2 regions of the Ligilactobacillus sp. genome follow, and region 2 is predicted to be linked to the other one. Evidence: a T-box and tRNA genes for the amino acid it is inferred to sense, from the RefSeq annotation. Region 2 holds a T-box; the other holds one or more tRNA genes.
The links. A T-box is a leader RNA that pairs with one kind of tRNA and senses whether it is charged. The one in region 2 lies ahead of leuS (leucine--tRNA ligase), so its partner is inferred to be a tRNA-Leu.

Region 1: it has a tRNA-Leu gene. The T-box ahead of leuS (leucine--tRNA ligase) is inferred to sense a tRNA for this amino acid. The anticodon was not compared.

The regions. Positions count from the first base shown of each region.
Region 1 covers NZ_DAIUCE010000031.1:3,633-11,541, forward strand. Annotated here, with positions in the region: gene V7Z60_RS04665 (WecB/TagA/CpsF family glycosyltransferase) at 1-430, opposite strand, end outside; gene nadE (ammonia-dependent NAD(+) synthetase) at 581-1,408, shown strand; gene V7Z60_RS04675 (hypothetical protein) at 1,421-1,843, shown strand; partial or broken gene V7Z60_RS04680 (Tex family protein) at 1,936-4,112, shown strand; gene V7Z60_RS04685 (SprT family protein) at 4,105-4,572, shown strand; tRNA gene V7Z60_RS04690 (tRNA-Leu) at 4,632-4,716, shown strand; tRNA gene V7Z60_RS04695 (tRNA-Leu) at 4,834-4,918, shown strand; gene V7Z60_RS04700 (beta-ketoacyl-ACP synthase III) at 5,057-6,025, shown strand; gene V7Z60_RS04705 (LCP family glycopolymer transferase) at 6,116-7,156, opposite strand; gene V7Z60_RS04710 (AEC family transporter) at 7,370-7,909, shown strand, end outside.
Region 2 covers NZ_DAIUCE010000044.1:2,931-10,839, forward strand. Annotated here, with positions in the region: gene V7Z60_RS05630 (pseudouridine synthase) at 1-480, opposite strand, end outside; gene V7Z60_RS05635 (amino acid permease) at 467-1,819, opposite strand; gene leuS (leucine--tRNA ligase) at 2,051-4,465, opposite strand; T-box leader at 4,522-4,728, opposite strand; gene V7Z60_RS05645 (LysM peptidoglycan-binding domain-containing protein) at 4,791-7,196, opposite strand; gene metK (methionine adenosyltransferase) at 7,437-7,909, opposite strand, start outside.

The sequences.
Region 1 (7,909 bases), on a different contig from region 2:
CCTTGAAGTATCCGTCATGAAAGCCGGCAATGACTATTCCGGGATACGCTTCCTTGATTTTCCCGATCATGGTCATGATGACTTCGTTTTTCGCACCGAGGAAATAGATTCTCTTACGTTCTTCATCACACCATTTCAAGATGGCAGTCATCGTGTCAAATCCGGTGACGCGTCCCGGAAGTTCTGATCCGAGAATCTTTGCGCCCTTGACGATGCCGATGCCGTCCGCCGTGAGATAATCCGCATCCTTGATGGCTGAAGAATATTCGGGATCGTTCAATGCGGTTAAAACGATTTCCGGATTGGCCGTCACCACGAAGCGATTTTTGTGAGAAAGGCTGTCTTCTTTTAATTGTTCGACGAATTCCTGCTGGGTGGCCTTGATGAAGTCAAAGCCCAGGACGTTGACCGTTGAAAATGGCTGGGTCATGTATTTACCTGCTTTCTTTTTTGTCTCTAACGACAATTATAACGTTGATTTGCCTTACATGGTACAATTAAATTTATAATGAAATTTTAGTTTAAAAGGCGTACAATGAATACGATGATATATTTTATGACATGAAAGTGAGGAAACGTTATGCGTCCTTTGCAAAAACAAATTATTGATGAACTTAAGGTCTTGCCTGAAATTGATCCTGAAAGGGAAATTCGCCGCTCGGTTGACTTTATCAAGGCATATCTTTTGAAATATCCGTTTTTCAAATCCATCGTGCTTGGCATCTCAGGAGGACAGGATTCGACGCTTTGCGGAACCCTTTGCCAGAAGGCAATCAGCGAGCTACGCGAAGAAACCGGCAACTCTGATTACAAGTTTATTGCCGTTCGCCTGCCGTACGGCGATCAAGCCGACGAACAGGATGCAATGGACGCAATCGAGTTCATGAAGGCCGACAAGACCGTCCGCGTCAACATCAAGCCGTCAAGCGATGCAATGATGGAGGCGGTTGAGGCAAACGGTCTGAAGGTCAGCGATTTCAACAAGGGAAATATCAAGGCCCGTGAACGCATGATTGCGCAATATGCGATTGCCGGTTCCGAAAACGGAGCCGTTGCCGGGACTGATCATGCTGCCGAAGCCGTAACCGGATTCTATACGAAATACGGCGATGGCGGTGCTGACATCTGCCCTCTCTGGCGTCTTGACAAGCGCCAGGGTCGTGCAATGCTTAAACTTCTGGGTGCTCCGGAACATCTGTATCTCAAGACGCCGACGGCTGATCTTGAAGAAGATCGACCTGCATTGCCTGATGAAGCGGCTTTGGGCGTAACCTACAAGGACATTGACGATTATCTTGAAGGACGCGAAGTCGAGGAAAAAGCTGCCGAAACGATTGAAGGCTGGTACCTTAAGACGCAGCACAAGCGTCACATGCCGATTAACGTATATGACGAATTCTGGAAGTAAAGGGGGATTTCAATGAAACGCAGAGCAGATTTCGGACACTATGTCAGCGTCTTGTCCGAAGTGATGGAAACTACCGAGAATATGGGCGCAAAGCTTAATCCATTTTTTGAAACGTTCCGGAAAGCCATTGACGAAGGAAAGGACATTTCCCCTGAAGATTATGACAAGACAAGAGCAGAGTTTGAGACAGGCGTTGAACTTTACGAGAAGAACCTCAAAAAACTGCAGGGCCTGGAAGCTCCGATTGCGATTATCGGGGTGCACAAGAAGCTTGTCGGAGCATATCGCCGTTTTTATGAAGGCTGCGCTCATATGAATTCATCAATTGATTATGCAGGAAGATGGGTTGATGCAGAGCAGTTTGACGTTTCTGAAAAGGAGCAGGGTGATGCCATGGACGACATTGCCAGATGCGTCAGGAAAATCATGAGATAAAGGAAACCGCGTCTGAAATTTCGGACGTGGTTTTTGTTGTAATTCTTTGATCATGAAGATAGAATAAAAAGGAAATCGAAGGGATGATGCACGTGGAAAAAGGATATTTAGAAATCGTCGCTCAAGCCATGCCTTACAAGGAACATCAAATTGAGTCTGTCTTGAAGATGCTTGAGGAAGGCAACACGGTGCCTTTCATTGCGCGCTATCGCAAGGAAAGAACGGGCAGTCTGGATGAAGTTCAAATCAAGGACATCAGTGATGCGTACCAACGAGTGGAAAAAATTGAAAAAAACGCAGCGATATTGAAGCCAAGATCGGAGAACTCGGCAAGCTGACCGAAAAACTGAAAAAATCAATCGAAGCAGCTGAAACGATGCAGCAGTTGGAAGATCTGTATTTGCCATACAGGCAGAAAAGGCGGACAAAGGCCCAGGCTGCAAAAGAAGCCGGCCTGGAGCCTTTTGCGCTGTGGATGCTGACGTTTCAGAAGGAAACGGTTGAGTCAAGGGCAAGGGCAGTTGCCAGAAAATCAGGCCTTGAAGAAGCAAGGACAGCCATTGACGGAGCAATGGAAATTCTGGCAGAAAAGTTCGGCGAAAATCCTCAGACAAGGCAAATGGTGCGTGATTTGGCCGAAAGACGCGGGAAAATCGTGGCCGTCAGGAAGAAAAATGCAGAAGATGCACAGGAAGTCTATAAAAACTACTATGAATTCGAGGCACCTGCCGGAAAGCTCACGTCATATCAAGTGCTTGCGCTTGACCGCGGGGAAAAGCAGGGCGTTTTGCGGATTAAGCTCGAACTTGAAGATGAACGCATCCTGAATCAGATGCATCGCCATTATGCCGGAAATCATGAGGAAGATTCAGCAGAATATGTCAAAAAGGCCTGCGACGATGCATATAAACGCTTCATCAAGCCGGCAATTGAACGCGAATTGCGTAACAATCTGACTGCGAAGGCGGATGTGAAGGCAATCGAAGTCTTCGGGGACAACCTTTACCATCTGCTGATGCAGGCACCGCTTAAAGGCCGGGTCGTATTGGGACTTGACCCGGCTTATCGGACCGGATGCAAACTGGCAGTCGTCGATGAAACGGGCAAGTTCCTGGACAAGGCGGTCATTTACCCGCACGAAAAGTACAAGGGCGAACATGTTGATCAAAAGCGGGTCGCAGATGCGAAGAAGACGCTCAGGACTTTGATCCGGAAGTACGGCGTCAGGACGATTGCCATCGGAAACGGGACGGCAAGTCGTGAATCAGAAAGCTTCGTTGCGGACGTTTTAAGGGAAATGGACGAAGAAGTCTCCTACGTGATCGTCAACGAGGCCGGTGCTTCGGTTTATTCGGCAAGCGAAACTGCCAGAAGGGAATTCCCGGACTTCAACGTCGAAGAACGTTCTGCAGTCAGCATTGCCCGCCGCTTGCAGGATCCGTTGGCTGAACTGATCAAAATTGATCCGAAGGCAATCGGCGTCGGTCAATATCAGCATGATCTGCCTGAAAGAGATCTTGATGAGAGGCTCAGGTTCGTAATCGAAACGGGCGTCAACAAGGTCGGAGTAAATCTGAATACCGCAAGTCCGCAGCTGCTGGAGCATATTTCCGGACTGAATGCGACGACTGCTCAGAATATCGTGGATTACCGCTCGGAAATCGGACGATTTGAAAAAAGGTCGCAGTTAAAGAAGGTCAAGCGCTTAGGCGACAAGGCGTTTGAACAGGCTGCCGGCTTTTTGCGCATTCCAAACGGCAGCGAACCGCTCGATAATACGGACATCCACCCTGAAAGCTATAATCTGACGCGCCGGTTATTGAAGGAGCTCGGGATGAAAAATGCAGAGCTGTCGACAAAGGACGGCTTGGAAAAGCTCAGTCGCCTTGATCCGAATGATTTTGCAAAGGAAACTGGTGCAGGCGTTCAAACCATTGAAGACATTGTTGAAAGTCTGAAGAAACCCGGCCGCGATCTGCGCGATTCGATGCAAAAGCCGCTGCTGCGATCAGACGTTTTGCACCTTGAGGATTTGAAGGAAGGAATGAAGCTTCAGGGAACGGTGCGCAACGTTGTGGATTTCGGAGCATTTGTGGATATCGGGGTCAAGCAGGACGGTCTCGTCCACATTTCCAAACTGAAGAAGGGCTTTGTCAAAAAACCTGCCGATGTCGTTTCCGTGGGTGATATCGTGGACGTGTGGATTGACGGCGTGGATGAAAAGCGCGGCCGCATTCAATTGACGATGGTGGATCCAAAGTATGAATGATCAGGAGCTGCAAAGGCTGGTTGAAAGGATTTCCCTGGAAGACTTCGGGCGCAGATTCAGGCACCGTGCCTCCTTTAACGGGCGCTTGAGAACGACTGGCGGCAGATATCGCTTGAGCGACCATGATATTGAGATTAATCCCAAAATGCTGACGGAACATGGTTCGTCCGTGCTGATCGGCATCATTAAGCATGAGCTGTGTCACTATCATCTGCATCTGGAAGGAAGAGGATACAGGCATAAGGATTCGGAATTCAAGGCTTTATTGAAAAAAGTCAACGGCTTGCGTTACGCACCGGAATTAAAATCTGCCAGGACGGGGGTTGAGAGATATTATGTTTACAAATGCGAAGGATGCGGGGTGCTTTATCAACGCAAACGTCGCGTCAATACCGCGCGCTATGTCTGTTCAAAGTGCCATGGAAATATTGAATTGGTCGAGATTCATGAGTATCGATAATTTTTTTTGAAAAGGACTTGCGTCTGCTGAAAATGACTGTTATAATTAATAACGTTGTCGCGGGTATGGCGGAATTGGCAGACGCGTCAGACTAAGGATCTGGTGGGCGTTGAGCCCGTGATGGTTCGAATCCATTTACCCGCATGACTAAGGTTGCAGGACTGATGAGAAATCGGTTCTGCAATTTTTTTATCTGTGATAATTTTTTTGAATTAAGGGTTGCATAGTTGTAATTAACTTGATATAATTAATGATGTTGTCGCGGGTATGGCGGAATTGGCAGACGCGTCAGACTAAGGATCTGGTGGGCGTTGAGCCCGTGATGGTTCGAATCCATTTACCCGCATAACGCAAGCTGCAGTGCTGAGAAATCGGTCTGCAGCTTTTTTTAATGCGTTCGGTGTTTTGAATGATCAAAGTATTCCGCATTAACGAAAAAATTGGTAAGATATACCTTGGAAAGATTCGAAAGGATACGAAACATATGTCTGTTAAAATTAGTGCGAGCGCAGGCTACCTGCCGCCCAGAATTGTTACGAATGATGAACTGGCATCAATTATGGAAACCTCTGATGAATGGATCAGAAGCCACACCGGTATTGAAATGCGTCATTTTGCGATTGGAGAAAACACGTCCGACATGGCCGCGAAAGTGGCAGTCAGTCTGATGGAAAAAGCCGGCGTCAGTCCTGAGGAAATCGATCTGATTATCGTTTCGACGATTTCTCCGGATTCAATTACGCCGTCAACGGCGGCCCTGGTTCAGGGAAAAACTGGTTGTGTCAATGCATTTGCATACGACATTTCCGCTGCTTGTGCCGGTTTTGTCTTTGCGTTGTCCACTGCAGAAAAGTTCATTCGCTGCGGTCAGTACGAAAAGGCAATCGTCATCAGCGCAGAAACGAATTCCAAGATGATGGACTTCAGGGACCGGACGTCTGCCGTCTTTTTCGGCGACGGAGCAGCGGGAGTCCTGCTGGAATCAAGCCGGGATCCTGAGGATGAAAGCTTTATCGCAGAAGAACTGCATGCCAGGGGAAACGGGGAAGTCATTCACAGCGGACGCATCGAACCGATTCAGGAAATTTCTGCTGAAAATTACCCGCAGATGGATGCCTTTTACCAGGACGGACGTTCAGTGTATAATTTTGTGACCGACGAAATTACCGTCCACATGCGCGAGTTTCTGGAAAAGGAAGGCCTGAAGCCGGAAGACCTCGATCTGGTGATCACGCATCAGGCCAATCTGCGCTTGATTGAAAATATCGCCAGGGCATTGAATCTGCCGCTTGAAAAATTCCAGATTAACGTTCAGACGGCCGGAAACACTTCATCGGTCGGAATCCCGTTGGCCTTGTCGGAGGCTCTTGCTCAGGGCAAGAGACCGAAGCGCTGCCTGTTGACGGGCTTCGGTGCCGGTCTGGCCTATGGCAGCCTGTTGATTGGATTTTAGTTTTTGGCCCCTTGTCCTCTGGCAAGCGGGCTTTTTACGTTAAAAAAAGCCGAGAAGCGAATTCTCGACTTTATCTTCATCATGAGCTTATTATTGTCCCATTGCCTTGGCGCCTGCGATGGCCTGTTCGGCAATGCCGGTATCGTCGGCAAACGTTTCGGTCGATTCTTCCATTCCGAGTTCTTCGCGAATGTTTTTTGAAACGCGCGATCGTTCCGTTGACGTCGCAACCTGCCATGAGGTTGAATCATACCATCCGTTTTCTCCCTGCAGACAATCGGATTTGATGTTTGAAGCGGCCTTCTTGTAATTTGTTTCGATGGCCCACATGTCATCGTAGCTGAGGTCGGTCTGCATGTTGTCCTTGACTGCCTTCAGGATGTCGTCAAATTTTGAAACGCTTGAAAAATTAAGAGCCTTCCTGGCGATGGCCTGAATGACCTGGCGCTGACGTTTCTGGCGGCCGTAATCTCCAAGCGGATCGTCGTGGCGCATGCGGGCATAGGAAAGCGCTGCCTTGCCGTCTAGCGTCGTCTTCTTTCCCTGAACCACGTCTGCATCTTCATATTGGAACGTCAATGTCGGAGTGACGGTAATTCCGCCGATTGCATCAACGACTTGTCTTAATCCGCCCATGTTGAGCAGCACATAATAGTCGACTGGAACGTCGAGCAGCTTTTGAATCGATTTGATGGCTGTCGGAACGCCGCCGACAGAATATGCGGCATTGATCTTGTCGTACGGATCCCGGCAGTTTGGAATTTTGAGCAGAGTATCGCGCGGGATGCTCGTCAAAGTCGTCCGCTGCGTCGTCGGATTGACGGTGGCGATGATCAGCGTATCTGTTCTCCCCGTATCGCTTCTTCCAAGGTCTCCGGTATCCGTCCCGAGCAGCAGAATCGAAATCGGCTTCTTTTCCTTCAAGACCTTTGAAACGTTGCGCGCCTTCTTGACTTTGACCTTCTTGTATGTTGTAGTAATCGTCTCCTCGGCTGTATGTAGCATGCTGTAGAGATAAGCACCGCAGCCGTAGAACCCTCCAAGCAGGGCAACCAGCAGAAAGCCGCAGACCCATTTTCTGATTTTGGCTTTACCCGGTGAGTCAACGGAGCGTTTAGTATGATCTGACATTTCAAATCCCCTTTGAATGAAATATTGAATAGTATCATTATACACATCTTAACGGTTTCGTGATAGACAAGAGGGAAAATTTAACGGATTCTAAAAGGTCTTGAAATATTTTCGCAATAAAAGCGCTTTAACGGGAAGCAGATAGTGCATTTGCCGACGTTAAATGCTATAATTTTGAAAAAGATTAAAAAACAATGAAAAAGAAGGTAGATTATGCAAGTCTTTATGGAAAGTCTGTCGGGCGTTCTCGTTATTTTGGGGATGATTCTCGTCGGATATTGTCTGACCGAACACGGGTGGTTCAAGGGAGACGCGGACAAGCTGATTGCCAGGCTTGTCACGCAGGTCTCGCTGCCGTGCTACATGCTCAGCACGATTACCGGGAAGTTCAAGGCGCATGAGCTTTTGAGCATGCTGCCGGATCTCCGGTTTCCGGTGCTTTCGATGATGATCTTAATGGCAGTTGCGTTTGCGCTGGTAAGAATCTTCAACATCAAAAAGGGCCGCCAGGGACTGTTTACGTCAATGTTCTTCAACTCCAACACGATTTTTGTCGGACTTCCGATTAACCAGGCACTGTTTGGCGACCGCAGCATCCCCTACGTTTTGATTTACTACATGGCCAATACGACGATCTTCTGGACGCTCGGAACGTTTTTCATCCAGCGTGACGGGGAGGGCGACGCAAAGTTCAATCTGAAGAAGACCCTTGGCAAGGTTTTTTCTCCTCCACTGCTCGGATTCATGCTGGGA
Region 2 (7,909 bases):
AACTTCACCGTTCCTCAATTCAATCGGCTTTGAAAAAAGCTCGACTTCAGCCTCGGTCACGATTCCTTCAATCCTTGCCTCATAGATTTTTTCAACATGCTTTTTTGGTGCCAGCAAATCATGTGCAAGCTTCCCGTCATTCGTCAGAAGCAACAGCCCCGTCGTATCCTTGTCAAGTCTTCCGACAGGAAAAAGTCCCCTGACACAGTCCTTCTTGTCAATCAGGTCAAGCACGGTTTCTTGAACCGCATCTTCCGTTGCAGTGATGACGCCCTTTGGCTTATGCAGCATATAGTATGCAAAGCTCTGATACCTAAGCTCTTCTCCATCGATACAAACAATGTCTGAAAACTCATCGATTTGTCTTTTTCCTGAATTTTCCGTCATGCCGTTGACCGTTACGCGCCTGCTCTTCAACAGAACCTTGACCTCGCTTCTGGTCCCCTGATTACATTCGGCTAAAAATTTATCTAGTCTCATTTTCACTGTCCTTTATGAAAAAATTGTAAACTGCTCCCAGACATGCAAACCAGACAAGCGAAAACAGCAAAGACATCAGCGTGCTTTTTGAAAATGCCAGCAAAACCAGAACCGCCAGGAAAAAGATGATCGTGATCCAATTCGAAACGGGGAAAAGAGGCATCGCAAAAAGCGTCTGTTCGCCTCCGCGGCTTTTCTTGTATTTATAATGGCAGACAACCAGAACAATCCAGATGAAAACAAAACTGACCGTTGCAATGCCTGAAATGATTTCGAAAATTGCAGCCGGCAAGAAAAAGTTTAAAATAACGATCACAAACAGAATGCAGGCTGAAAAAATCAAAGCATTGACCGGTACGCTGCGATTATTGCTTTTGCCCAGTTTCTTTGAAGCCTGTCCGCTGTTTGCCAGAACAAACAATGTTCTGCTCGTACTGAAAATTGCACTGTTGCAGGCCGAAAGAGCAGCCGTCAGGACAACGAAGTTAATCACCCCGGCGGCAATCCTGATGCCGATGCCGCTGAATACCTGAACAAACGGACTTGAATTCGTTGCAATCTGATTCCAAGGATAAATGCACATCAAAACAAACATCGAACCGACGTAAAAAAGTCCGATTCTGATTGGCAAAGTATTGATCGCCTGCGGAAGATCGCGCTTCGGATCAGCCGTTTCACCGGAAGTCAGACCAACCATCTCAATTCCAGTAAAGGCAAAGATGACCATCGGAAATGCTGCCAGCAGTCCATTGAACCCCTTCGGGAAAAAACCGCCGTAACTTACGAGATTGCCTAACGAGACAGCATGTCCGCCGACCTTGGCCTTCATCACAAGCAAAACGACGCCGGTTCCGATCAATGCCAGAATTGCCAGAACCTTGATGCTTGAAAACCATGTCTCCAATTCTCCGAATGCCCCGACGCTCAGCAAATTAAACGCCAACAGCAAAACGATTATCCAAAAAGCCGTCAGCCACTGCGGAATTCCCGGAAACCAATACCTGATATAAATCCCGCTTGCGGTCAAATCTGCCATTGCCAAAGACTCCCAGCAAAGCCAATACGTCCATCCGACGATGAATTCGAAGCGCGGCCCCAAATACTCGCGTACGAATTCTATGAATGAATTCTTCGACAGATCGGATAAGATCAGTTCGCCGATTGCGCGCATCATGAAGAAGCAAAAGATGCCGGCAATGAGATACGCCAGAATAATCGCCGGACCGGCCTTTTGAATTGCTGTTCCTGAGCCCAGAAACAGCCCCGTTCCGATTGCCCCGCCAATTGCAATCATCTGAACGTGCCTGTGTGTCAGTGCTCGTGATAGTTCGTTGTTCAAATCCTTACCCCCTATAATTTGTTATCATTATAGTAAATATTTATGCATTAATCAAGGGATGAGGGTTCATCGAACGCTCTTAATCCGTATTTAGTTCGCATTCTGACACAAATTAACTTATCATGACTTGAATTCTTCTTTTTTAGCTTCTTAAATAAATGTACTCCATCATTAAAGTTCGCTTTTAACAAAAATTCCTGCTGAACGTCAGCAGGAATTCAATGATACTCATTATTTTACGACAATATTGACCAGTTTGCCCGGAATTGCAATGACGCGAACCACGTTCCTGCCTTCAACGAATTCCCTGACATGTTCATCTGCCATCGCAGCCTTTTCAAGCTCTTCCTTCGTGATGCTGCTTGAAACCTTCAAGTGCTGGCGGACACGACCGTTAACCTGAACGACGACCTCGACTTCATCTTTAACGAGTTTCGATTCATCATATTCAGGCCATTTTGCATAAGCGATGCTTCCGACGTGACCGAGCTTGGTCCAAAGCTCTTCTGCCAGGTGCGGAACGAGCGGAGCAAGAAGCTTGACGAATCCTTCAACGTATTCAAGCGGCAGGGAATCTGCCTTATAGCAGTCATTGACGAAAACCATCATTTGCGAAATGGCCGTGTTGAAGTGCATCTTCGTAAAGTCTTCAGTAACCTTCTTGACCGTCTGGTTATAGGCAAAGTCAAGCTCGCCTTCATTGATCGTCGTGATCCGGTCGCGCATGTTGTCATCTTCATCGATGATCAGATTCCAGATACGGTTGATGAACTTGTAGGCACCGTTCAGCCCGTCTTCGCTCCATGGCTTGGATGCTTCCAGAGGTCCCATGAACATTTCATAGAGACGAAGCGTATCTGCGCCGTACTGCTCGACAATATCATCAGGATTGATGACGTTGCCCTTCGACTTGGACATCTTTTCGTGGTTGTTTCCAAGAATCATTCCCTGGTTGACCAGCTTTTGGAACGGTTCCTTCGTAGGAACGACACCCAGATCGTACAGGAACTTATGCCAGAATCGTGCGTAAAGCAGGTGCAAAACGGCATGTTCGGCCCCGCCGACATAAAGATCGACCGCCATCCAGTGCTTGAGCTTGTCATAGTCTGCAAGCTGGCCCTGGTTGTGCGGATCAACATAGCGCAGGAAGTACCACGAACTTCCTGCCCATTGCGGCATCGTGTTCGTTTCGCGCTTGCCCTTGCGTCCGTTCTTGTCGACAACGTTTACCCAGTCATCAAGATTGGCCAGCGGACTTTCACCTGTGCCGGACGGCTTGATGTCCGTTGCCTTTGGCAGACGAAGCGGGAGTTCGTCTTCGGGAACAAGCGTTGTTTCACCGTCTTCCCAATGAATGACCGGAATCGGTTCGCCCCAGTAGCGCTGGCGGGAAAATGTCCAGTCACGCAGACGATAGTTGACCTTCTTCTTGCCGACGCCTTTTTCTTCAAGCCATTCAACCATCCTGTCAATGGCTTCCTTCTTGCCGAGTCCGTCCAAAAAGCCGGAATTGATGTGCCTGCCGTCTCCCGTATAGGCCGCTTCCTCAACATTGCCGCCTTCGATAACCGGTTTGATCGGCAAATCGAATTTCCTGGCAAATTCATAGTCACGTTCATCATGGGCAGGTACAACCATGATCGCACCAGTGCCATAAGATGCCAAAACGTAATCTGCAATCCAAATCGGAAGCTTCTCGCCGTTTACAGGATTGATGCCGTAGCTTCCCGTAAACACGCCGGTCTTTGTCTTTGCAAGATCGGTACGTTCAAGATCTGATTTGTGAGCGCATTGATCAACGTAGGCATCGACTGCCTCCTTTTGCTCAGCAGTCGTTAAGGAACTTACATATTCATGTTCAGGTGCCAAAACCAGCAGCGATGCGCCAAAAAGCGTATCAGGACGGGTCGTGAAGACTTCAATCTGCTTGTCATCGTGGCCGCAGACGCCGAATTTCACGGAAGCGCCGACGGAACGGCCGATCCAGTTGCGCTGCTGATCCTTGATTGCTTCAGGCCAGTCAAGGTCATCCAGATCATCAATCAGACGGTCCGCATATGCGGTAATTTTCAAAACCCACTGACGCATCGGCTTTCTGACGACCGGATACCCGCCGCGTTCCGTCTTGCCGTCGATGATTTCCTCATTGGCAACGACAGTTCCGAGTTCCTGGCACCAATTGACGGGAATTTCAGCTTCGTATGCAAGACCTTTCTTGTACATCTGCTCAAAGATCCACTGCGTCCACTTGTAATATGACGGGTCAGTCGTATTCACTTCACGGTCCCAATCGTACGACAAGCCCAATGACTTGATCTGACGGCGGAAATTATTGATGTTCTTCTTCGTAAACTCACGCGGAGAGTTTCCCGTCTTCAATGCGTATTGTTCAGCAGGAAGTCCGAAGGCGTCCCATCCCATCGGATGCAGGACGTTGTATCCCTGCATCCTCTTCATGCGTGAGATGATGTCCGTTGCCGTATATCCTTCCGGGTGTCCGACGTGAAGTCCCTGACCGGACGGATAGGGAAACATGTCCAGTGCATAGAATTTCTTCTTGTCAGGATCTTCGCTTGTCTTGAAGGTCTTGTGTTCTTCCCAGTAATGCTGCCACTTTTTCTCGATTGCCTTGTGATCGTAAGCCATTTTGAAACTTCCTCCTTGTAGTAAATAAAAAAAGCCCTACACGAAGTTCTCACTTCATATAGGACGAATAAATCGCGGTACCACCTATGTTCCAGCAATTGCTGACGCTTTTTCTCATAACGGGAGATACCGTCCCTGCCTACCTCTCCATGTTCAGCAGGAAACTCAAAGGCGAGTTCGAAGCACTCAATCTGCATGTTCACACCAACCACACGCTCTCTGACAAATCTCGTCCTTCTAATAATCCTTCTTAGCGTTCAAATATTGCTTTAATATTAGCAAAATCGGACTGTTTTTTCAAGTCTTTAAACCGAATTGACAAAACTTAATTTAAATACAGTGTCTGACCCACGTAGATCGTATCGCCTGCCAGGTGGTTCACCGCCTTCAGATTATTGACGGTCGTCTTGTTGTCAGCAGCAATCCGCCATAAACTGTCGCCGGCTTTAACCGTGTATTTCTTCTTGGACTTGTCAGAAACATTAGTCTTCTTGGCGTACGTTTCTGCATTTACGGAAGATTTCTGCGTCACTTTAAGCTTTTGACCGACATAGATCGTATCAGAAGACAGCCCGTTGATTCGCTTCAATTCCGCAACCGTCAGCCCTTGACTGTTTGCAACTGCCCACAAACTGTCGCCGGCTCTGACAACGTATGTCGCACCCGCTGCTGCCGTTTCCTTTGAGCCTGTTTTTGTTTCAGCTGCCTGCCTGGTATTTGAAGAAGTTCCCCTGACCTTCAGAACCTGTCCCGGAATAATCAGGTTGTCCCTTAATCCGTTCAGCGACTTCAATTCATCCATGCTCATGCCATGTTCATGCGAAATCTTCCAGACGCTGTCACCGGCCTTAACCGTATAAGTTGAACTGCTGCCGTTGCCTGCTGCATTTTGATTCCCTGAACCGCCTGTTTCGGATTTTGAAACGTTTCCCGTCCTGGCACTGGATTTGACTTTGAGAACCTGACCAGGAAAAATCAGATTGTTTTTGATTCCATTCAATGAAGTCAGTTCATTCATGCTCATGCCGTATTCGTGCGCTATTTTCCAAACGCTGTCGCCTGATTTGACCGTGTAAGTCGAAGTCCCGATTACCTGGTTTTGTGACGGCTTATTTTGATTTTGCGCCGGTGCACTTTGCTTTTTCTCAGATACCAGCAGTTTCTGACCGACAAAAATCATATCGCTGGAAAGCTTGTTTAAATTCTTAAGCTGAGACACGCTCATGTTGTGGTCCGTCGCAATTTTCCAGAGACTGTCGCCTGACTTGACCGTATAAGTTCCATTGCTCGTTGTCTGCTGAGGTTCCTTTTGCCCTTGTTGCTGCTGAACAGTCGATTTCTTCTGACCAACGACGAGCTTTTGACCGACATGAATCAGATTTGATGAAAGATGATTCCAGCTCTTCAAGTCATTTACGCTGCAGCCGTGCTTGGTTGCTATGCTCCACAAGCTGTCGCCTGACTTGACCGTATATGTCTCGGCATTCGTAATCATCTGCTGAGGACGATCATTGTTGTTGCCGTTCGAATTTTGATTTTGATTCGTATCGTTGTTATTCGTGTTCTGCTGGGCGGACTTTCTGACCTTCAACGTCTGACCCACGTAGAGATTGTTGCTCGTCAGGCCATTTGCCTTCTTCAACTCATCAAGCGTCATCCCGAATTTCTGCGCAATCCCCCACAAGCTGTCACCGGCAACGGCCGTGTAAGTTCCGTTCGTGGCAACGCTCGAATTTGAATTATTGTTATTGTTATTATTGCTGTTCGTATTATTCGAAACTGGTTTCATCACCGTTCCGGTATCATACTGCGTCAAATTGTACCTTTCAATCACGGAAATCAGCTTTGATGCGTAACTCGGGTCCGTTGCATACGTCCCGTAGACGCCGTTGCGCAAATTCTGCGCGGCCACGGCATAACTCGAAGCCTGAGCCTTGGTCGAACGGGGAAAATGACTGCAGATCAAATCAGCATACGCATTCAACGATTCCGTGTAGCTTGAATAACGCTGAAAACGTGCCATTACCGTGTGATATGCTCCGCCATAATATTCCTGCGTCGACAGATTGATGTATGCCCCGGAGCCGTTCCACTTGACGCCAAACAGATTATATGCGGCAGTCGAAAGGTAACTTCCGCCCCAACCGCTTTCAAGGGCCGCCTGCGCAATCATCAATGATGCATACAGTCCCCTGGCATTTGCCACCTGACGCGCTGCCGGAGCAACATTGTTCAAAAAGCTCTGCACGTTGCCCGAATAGCTCGTATTCGTCTGAACCGCCATCACCATCGGAACGCCGGCAGCTGCCTGCTGGGTGCTGACATCCGCCTGAGTCTCGGTCTGAGGATCCTGTCCTGTCTGGTCCGTCTGAACCGATTGCTGAGTCTGTTGATTTTGAGCAGCAGACTGCTGATTAGTCTGCTGTGCCTGCTGTTCGGAACGCTGCGTTTGTCCGACCGTATTATTTTGAGACTCCGATGAAGATGCCGCTGCTTGCTGCGTTTCGTCAGACGATGCCTGACTTGAATCCTGCTGATTGCCGTTAGTTTGTCCGTTCTTGTCGATCTGAACGGTATCAGCCGAAACCCTGGCCTTGCTGCCTAGCGCAAAACCGGCGGTCCCCATCAAAACAGTGGTCCCAATGTAGGTCGTAGCTTTCTTTACAGACCGGATATTCTGCAATGCCTGGGCCTGTTTCTCCCGTTCGATTCGCTCTTTTCTCTTTTTCATTTGAGTCCCACCTTATTTTCTATCGTTCGTAAATAACACTACAAAGTGATTATATCAGATTTTTAACTGTCAAAGTTAAAAAAACACCTCCCGCTTTTATATTCTTTATAATTTAGACATAACTTCATAATTCGCTCAACTATATTTAAAACAATTTAACAAATTCACAATTATATATTTTTATCTGTCAATAAATAAAAGAGCCTCAACATGAAGTCAAGACTCTTGAACAAGTATCGCTTATTTTAAATTCAGTGCTGCTTTAAGTTCATCGACCTTATCGAGATGTTCCCATGGAAGATCGACATCCGTGCGCCCGAAATGTCCATAAGCAGCAGTCTGCTTATAAATCGGTCTCCTCAAATCAAGCATTTCAATGATGCCGGCCGGGCGAAGATCAAAGCATTTCCGAATCGCCTTAATCAATTCGTCATCGCTGACGCTGCATTTTCCAAACGTATTAACCGAAACGGATACCGGCTGTGCCACACCAATCGCGTATGCAAGCTGAACTTCAACCTGCGGTGCAATTTTTGCAGCCACGATGTTCTTTGCGATGTAACGCGCCGCATAGCTTGCGGAACGGTCAACCTTAGTCGCATCCTTGCCTGAGAACGCACCGCCGCCATGATGTGCAAACCCGCCGTAAGTGTCAACGATGATCTTGCGTCCGGTAAGTCCCGCATCACCCTGAGGACCGCCAATTACGAAAC